Sinorhizobium fredii: one gene and its partner. The protein of the gene in region 1 interacts with the protein of each later gene in a pairwise test. Links are inferred from orthologs where the notes say so. Each region holds a gene or a part of one and is shown on either strand. Other genes may lie near its edges.

The links.
Region 2: the proteins of rho (region 1) and nusG interact in binary tests that used the Escherichia coli proteins (3 or more experiments, as listed by UniProt). The link is inferred for Sinorhizobium fredii from one-to-one orthologs.

The regions. Positions count from the first base shown.
Region 1 is NZ_CP024307.1:3,963,075-3,966,220, reverse strand. The notes cover bases 216-3,043. They hold rho (transcription termination factor Rho), read left to right. Parts: upstream 216-910; coding sequence 911-2,176; downstream 2,177-3,043. Other genes in these bases: mnmE (tRNA uridine-5-carboxymethylaminomethyl(34) synthesis GTPase MnmE), read left to right, coding at 2,514-3,043; hemJ (protoporphyrinogen oxidase HemJ), read left to right, coding at 216-714. Outside these bases: more of hemJ, read left to right, coding at 175-215; more of mnmE, read left to right, coding at 3,044-3,146. UniProt on the Escherichia coli protein: Facilitates transcription termination by a mechanism that involves Rho binding to the nascent RNA, activation of Rho's RNA-dependent ATPase activity, and release of the mRNA from the DNA template.
Region 2 is NZ_CP024307.1:1,481,411-1,484,585, forward strand. Bases 220-3,076 are described here. They hold nusG (transcription termination/antitermination protein NusG), read left to right. Parts: upstream 220-1,311; coding sequence 1,312-1,842; downstream 1,843-3,076. Other genes in these bases: NXT3_RS07135 (NAD-dependent epimerase/dehydratase family protein), read left to right, coding at 220-670; secE (preprotein translocase subunit SecE), read left to right, coding at 1,094-1,294; rplK (50S ribosomal protein L11), read left to right, coding at 2,059-2,487; rplA (50S ribosomal protein L1), read left to right, coding at 2,492-3,076. Outside these bases: more of NXT3_RS07135, read left to right, coding at 1-219; more of rplA, read left to right, coding at 3,077-3,175. UniProt on the Escherichia coli protein: Part of the processive rRNA transcription and antitermination complex (rrnTAC). The complex forms an RNA-chaperone ring around the RNA exit tunnel of RNA polymerase (RNAP).

The DNA of each region.
Region 1 (3,146 bases):
TCTCGATCCGATGCGGGTCGTTGCCGGCGGGTCGGCCATGGAAAACGGCATCGACCGCATTCTCGATGCGCTCGGCAACGGGCCGTTGATCTTCAATCTCGGCCACGGCATCACGCCGGAGGCGGACCCGGAGAACGTCGCGGCCCTGGTGGCGCGCGTTCGTGGGATCAGGGGATGATCGAGCGGCAAACCGATAGCGCGCTCGGAAGGCGGGCGCGGCTACGCGCGATCGCCGCCCTTTTGATCTTCGTCGCGCTGCTGGCGGCGCTCTTCATCGGGCAGCCGGACGATCTGTATCTCTGGATCAAGGCGTTCCACATCATCGCAGTGATCTCCTGGATGGCGGCGCTGCTCTATATGCCGCGGCTCTTCATCTATCACACCGACGCCGTGCCGGGGTCGGCGCAGTCCGAGACCTTCAAGACGATGGAGCGGCGGCTTCTGAAGGTCATCATGAACCCGGCGATGATGATCGCCTGGCTGCTCGGCCTCTATCTCGCCTGGAGCGTCTACGGGTTTAGCGGCGGCTGGCTTCACGCGAAGCTTTTCTGCGTCTTTCTGCTGACGCTGGTGCATATGCATTTTAGCCGGGCGGTCTCCGACTTTGAGCGAGACGTGAATCGAAGGACCGCCCGCTACTGGAGGCTGATGAACGAGGCTCCGACGCTGTTGATGATCGTCATCGTTATCCTCGCCGTCGTGAAACCATTCTGAATTCAAACGATTCGCAGCTGCAATAGTTGCCGCTAAATTGCTGCGCCCCCTTGCGGCGTTCCACGTGAATCGCTATTTTCGCGCATCTCCTTCATCCCCAAGGCCTGTGACGAAGTTTAGAGCCTGCCCCCTTCCCCTCGCAGCTCCCTTACGAAAATCACGCCTCTCCCATTCCCCTACAAGACATGGACTCTTCATGGCTGAAATGAAGCTTCAAGACCTCAAGAACAAGACGCCGACGGATCTCCTGGCCTTTGCCGAAGAGCTCGAGGTCGAGAACGCCAGCACCATGCGCAAGCAGGAGCTGATGTTCGCCATCCTCAAAAATCTGGCCACGCAAGAAATAGAAATCATCGGGGAAGGCGTTGTCGAGGTCCTTCAGGACGGCTTTGGCTTTCTTCGGTCGGCAAATGCAAATTACCTGCCCGGTCCGGATGACATCTACATTTCGCCGTCGCAGATTCGCCGCTTCTCGTTGAAGACGGGCGATACGGTCGAGGGGCCGATCCGCGGACCGAAGGAAGGCGAGCGCTACTTCGCGCTGCTCAAGGTCAACACGATCAATTTCGACGATCCGGAGAAGATCCGCCATAAGGTCCACTTCGACAACCTGACGCCGCTCTACCCGAATGAGCGCTTCAAGATGGAACTGGAAGTACCGACCTCCAAGGACCTGTCTGCCCGGGTCATCGACTTGGTGGCGCCGCTCGGCAAGGGCCAGCGCGGCCTGATCGTCGCGCCGCCGCGTACCGGTAAGACGGTTCTCCTGCAGAACATCGCCCATTCGATCACCGCCAATCACCCGGAATGCTATCTGATCGTTCTCCTGATCGACGAGCGGCCGGAAGAAGTGACCGACATGCAGCGCTCGGTGAAGGGCGAAGTCGTCTCCTCGACGTTCGACGAACCGGCGACGCGCCACGTGCAGGTGGCCGAGATGGTGATCGAAAAGGCCAAGCGCCTCGTTGAGCACGGCCGCGATGTGGTCATTCTGCTCGATTCGATTACGCGCCTCGGACGTGCCTACAACACCGTCGTTCCGTCATCAGGCAAGGTGCTCACCGGCGGTGTCGACGCCAATGCGCTGCAGCGGCCAAAGCGCTTCTTCGGCGCGGCCCGCAACATCGAGGAAGGCGGCTCGCTGACGATTATCGCGACGGCGCTGATCGACACGGGCAGCCGCATGGACGAAGTCATCTTTGAAGAGTTCAAGGGCACCGGCAACTCGGAAATCGTCCTTGACCGCAAGGTCGCCGACAAGCGTATCTTCCCGGCCATGGATATCCTGAAGTCCGGCACGCGCAAGGAAGACCTGCTGGTGCCGCGCCAGGACCTGCAGAAGATCTTTGTGTTGCGTCGCATTCTCGCGCCGATGGGCACGACCGACGCGATCGAGTTCCTGATCGACAAACTCAAGCAGACGAAGACCAACGGCGACTTCTTCGATTCGATGAACACCTGATCGGGTCTGCGGCGACTCTTGTGGCAAGGCGGGACTCGCGAGTCCCGCCTTTTTCTATGAGGGGCAGCGAGCCGATCTGACGTTGGCAACCCAAGATGACCTTCGGCTTCCGTGCACGGCGGTGATTCACGTGAAACAATGCCGACGTTGCGCCGGACTCCGAGGGCCCACCATACTTGCATTCCGGCGCCCAGACATGCATAAGTCTGCGCCGTTCCCTGTGCCGACAGCTGCGTCTGTTTCGGGCGCAAGGAGAGAGAGTTAGCTCCTCGATACAGACGGAAGACGCCGCCGGCGCACAGGTTTGACCTGTGTGCTCACCAAATCGAACAAGCCGATGCAGCTCACGGACACTATCTACGCGCTCTCCAGCGGCGCCCTGCCCGCCGGGATTGCTGTCATTCGCATCAGCGGACCGGCGACGGCCGGTGCGATCGTGCAGCTTTGCGGCGCTCTGCCAAAACCGCGCTCCGCCTCGCTCCGAACGATTCGGAATCGAAACGGTGAGATGCTCGATAGCGGGCTGTTGATCTATTTTCCCGGACCGTCGTCGTTCACGGGGGAGGATTGCTGCGAGCTGCAGCTCCATGGCGGGCGAGCCGTCGTGCACGCCGTCCTCGAGGCGCTTGGCGAGTTCGATGGATTGCGGCACGCAGACGCTGGCGAATTCTCGCGGCGCGCTTTTCAGAACGGCAAGTTGGACCTCGTCGAGGTCGAGGGACTGGCCGACCTGATTTCGGCCGAAACCGAAATGCAGCGTCGCCTGGCGATCGAACAGGCGAGCGGCGGTCAATCGGCTCTTTACCACGGCTGGGCGCGACGCCTGACCCATGCACGCGCGATGATCGAGGCGGAACTCGACTTTGCCGATGAAGAGGATGTCCCGGGCTCCGTCAGCGACACGATCTGGAGGGATGTGGAGAAGCTTCAGGCAGAGATCGACGCCCATACCGGAAAGGCCGGGCTGGCC
Region 2 (3,175 bases), 2.5 Mb from region 1 along the record:
CGATGCCGTGGTCCACTTCGCGGCCATTCCACGCATCCTCATCAAGCCGGACAACGAGACCTTCCGGGTCAATGTGATGGGCACCTACAACGTCATCGAGGCGGCGGTGAAGCTCGGCATCCGCAAGATCATCGTCGCGTCGAGCGAGACCACCTACGGGGTCTGCTTTGCCGAGGGGCATCGCGACTTCCACAGCTTTCCGCTGGAGGAGGACTACGACGTCGATCCGATGGATTCCTACGGGCTCTCCAAAGTGGTAAACGAAAAGACCGCCCGCGCCTTTGCGGAGCGGTCCGGCTTCGATATCTATGCACTGCGCATCGGCAACGTGATCGAGCCGCACGAATACGAACGCTTTCCCCACTTTTTCGCGCATCCGGAGATCCGCAAGCGGATTGCCTGGAGCTATATCGATGCGCGCGACCTGGGGCAGATCGTCAAGCTTTGCATCGAAAAGGACGGGCTCGGCTTCGCGGTCTTCAACGCCTGCAACGACACCGTGTCGGCCAACACGCCGACCCGCGAGCTCGCCAGGCAGTTCTATCCGAACGTGCCCTTCACCAGAGAGATCGGCGAGTTCGAGGGGCTTCTGTCGAACCGAAAGATCCGCGAGGTCCTCGGCTTCAAGGAGGAGCATGATTGGCGGAAATATGTGCAGCCTGGCACGTAGCGGCTGCGCGCTGGGGTAGCCTACGGCCATGAGAAACTTTTCTTGGCACTTTTTGCTCTTTTGTTGCAAATGCGCTTGAAAGCATCCGGCAAACTGAATAAGAAGCCGCAGTCTCGAGGATGCAGCCGGTCACGGTTGTGTGTCTCGTCTAGGGGTATAGCTCAGTTGGTAGAGCGGCGGTCTCCAAAACCGCAGGTCGGGGGTTCGAGCCCCTCTGCCCCTGCCATTTTCCCTCCTTCTTGCCCTGTTGTTTGACTTCGGCCAGAATGTGCGGGACGGGCGGCGCGGCCGTTCATATATTCACAAAAAAGACCGATCGGCTCTTGTGGTTTTTGGAATCGGTCTTTATGTAGGGTCCAAACAGACACGCGGTGCGTGGGGCTGACACATCGGCTTTACGCGCCGTAATGGCGTGAGCATTTTATGGCATCCAAAACGAATCCGTTCACGTTTCTGCAGCAAGTACGCTCCGAAACGTCAAAAGTGACTTGGCCTTCGCGGCGCGAGACGACGATCTCGACGCTGATGGTCTTCGTCATGGTCTCTTTTGCCGCCGCCTTCTTCTTTGGTGCGGACCAGTTGATGGGTTGGCTGATGAGCCTGATCCTCAACGTTGGCGCTTGATTTGGGTGGAGGGTTAGATGGCTGCGCGCTGGTACATCGTTCACGCCTATTCAAATTTCGAGAAGAAGGTCGCCGAATCGATCGAGGAGAAGGCGAGGCAGAAGGGTCTCTCGCATCTGTTTGAGAAGATTCTCGTTCCGACCGAGAAAGTCGTTGAGGTCCGTCGCGGCCGCAAGGTCGATTCCGAGCGGAAGTTCTTCCCGGGCTACGTTCTCGTGCGGGCGAATTTGACGGACGAGGCTTACCACCTCATCAAGAACACGCCGAAGGTCACCGGTTTTCTTGGCACCGACAGCAAGCCGGTGCCGATCCCGGACCATGAGGCGGATCGGATCCTCGGTCAGGTCCAGGATGGCGTCGAGCGTCCGAAGCCTTCGGTCTCGTTTGAAATCGGCGAGCAGGTCCGCGTGTCGGATGGGCCATTCGCCTCCTTCAACGGCATCGTGCAGGATGTCGACGAGGAGCGCTCGCGCCTGAAGGTCGAGGTGTCGATCTTCGGCCGCGCCACGCCGGTCGAGCTGGAATACGGCCAGGTCGAGAAGGTCTGAAAGAACGCAAGCTTATGAGAATGGGCAGGCTGACATGTCGGCCTGCTCCGGCGGAGTGATCCGCATGCGCGTGGGAGGGAGCCGGTCTTAGCCAGACCGGTCTATCCGCACCACGCAACCGCAGCCGCCGGTCAACCGACCGGCAAGGAGCCGGGCAACCGGCTGAACAGTTCCCGCTTCCGGTTTGCCGGGTGGGGCAAAGAGAGGCAGAGAGAAATGGCTAAGAAAGTTGCAGGCCAGCTCAAGCTGCAGGTCAAGGCCGGCTCGGCGAACCCGTCGCCGCCGATCGGTCCTGCGCTTGGTCAGCGCGGCATTAACATCATGGAATTCTGCAAGGCGTTCAACGCCGCCACGCAGGAAATGGAAAAGGGTATGCCGATTCCGGTCGTCATCACCTATTACCAGGACAAGTCCTTCACCTTCGTCATGAAGCAGCCGCCGGTCAGCTACTTCCTGAAGCGCGAAGCGAAGATCCAGTCCGGTTCGAAGACCCCGGGTAAGGCGAAGGCCGGCTCGATCTCGAAGGCTCAGATCCGCACGATCGCCGAGGCCAAGATGAAGGACCTCAACGCGGCCGATATCGAAGGCGCAATGGCAATGGTCGAGGGCTCCGCCCGCTCCATGGGCCTGGAAGTGACGGGCTAAGACCATGGCGAAGATTGCAAAGCGTGTACAGAAGTCCCGCGAGGGCATTGATCCGGCGAAGGTCTACGGCCTCACCGAAGCCGTGACGCTCGTCAAGGAGCGTGCGACCGCCAAGTTCGACGAGACGATCGAAGTGGCGATGAACCTCGGCGTCGACCCTCGCCATGCCGACCAGATGGTCCGCGGCGTCGTCAACCTGCCGAACGGCACCGGCCGCTCGGTTCGTGTCGCCGTGTTCGCACGTGGTGCGAAGGCCGAGGAGGCCAAGGCTGCCGGCGCCGACATCGTCGGCGCGGAAGACCTCGTCGAAATCGTTCAGGGCGGCAAGATCGACTTCGATCGCTGCATCGCGACCCCCGACATGATGCCGCTCGTCGGCCGTCTCGGCAAGGTTCTCGGTCCGCGCGGCATGATGCCGAACCCGAAGGTCGGAACCGTCACCATGGACGTCGCTGCGGCCGTCAAGGCTTCGAAGGGCGGCGCCGTCGAGTTCCGCGTCGAAAAGGCTGGTATCGTTCACGCCGGCGTCGGCAAGGCATCCTTCGATGCCAAGGCGCTGGAAGAGAACATCCGCGCCTTCGCAGACGCGGTGATCAAGGCGAAGCCGACCGGCGCGAAGGGTAACTACGTCAAGCGCGTGGCGATCTCCTCGACGATGGGTCCCGGCCTCAAGATCGATCCGGCAACG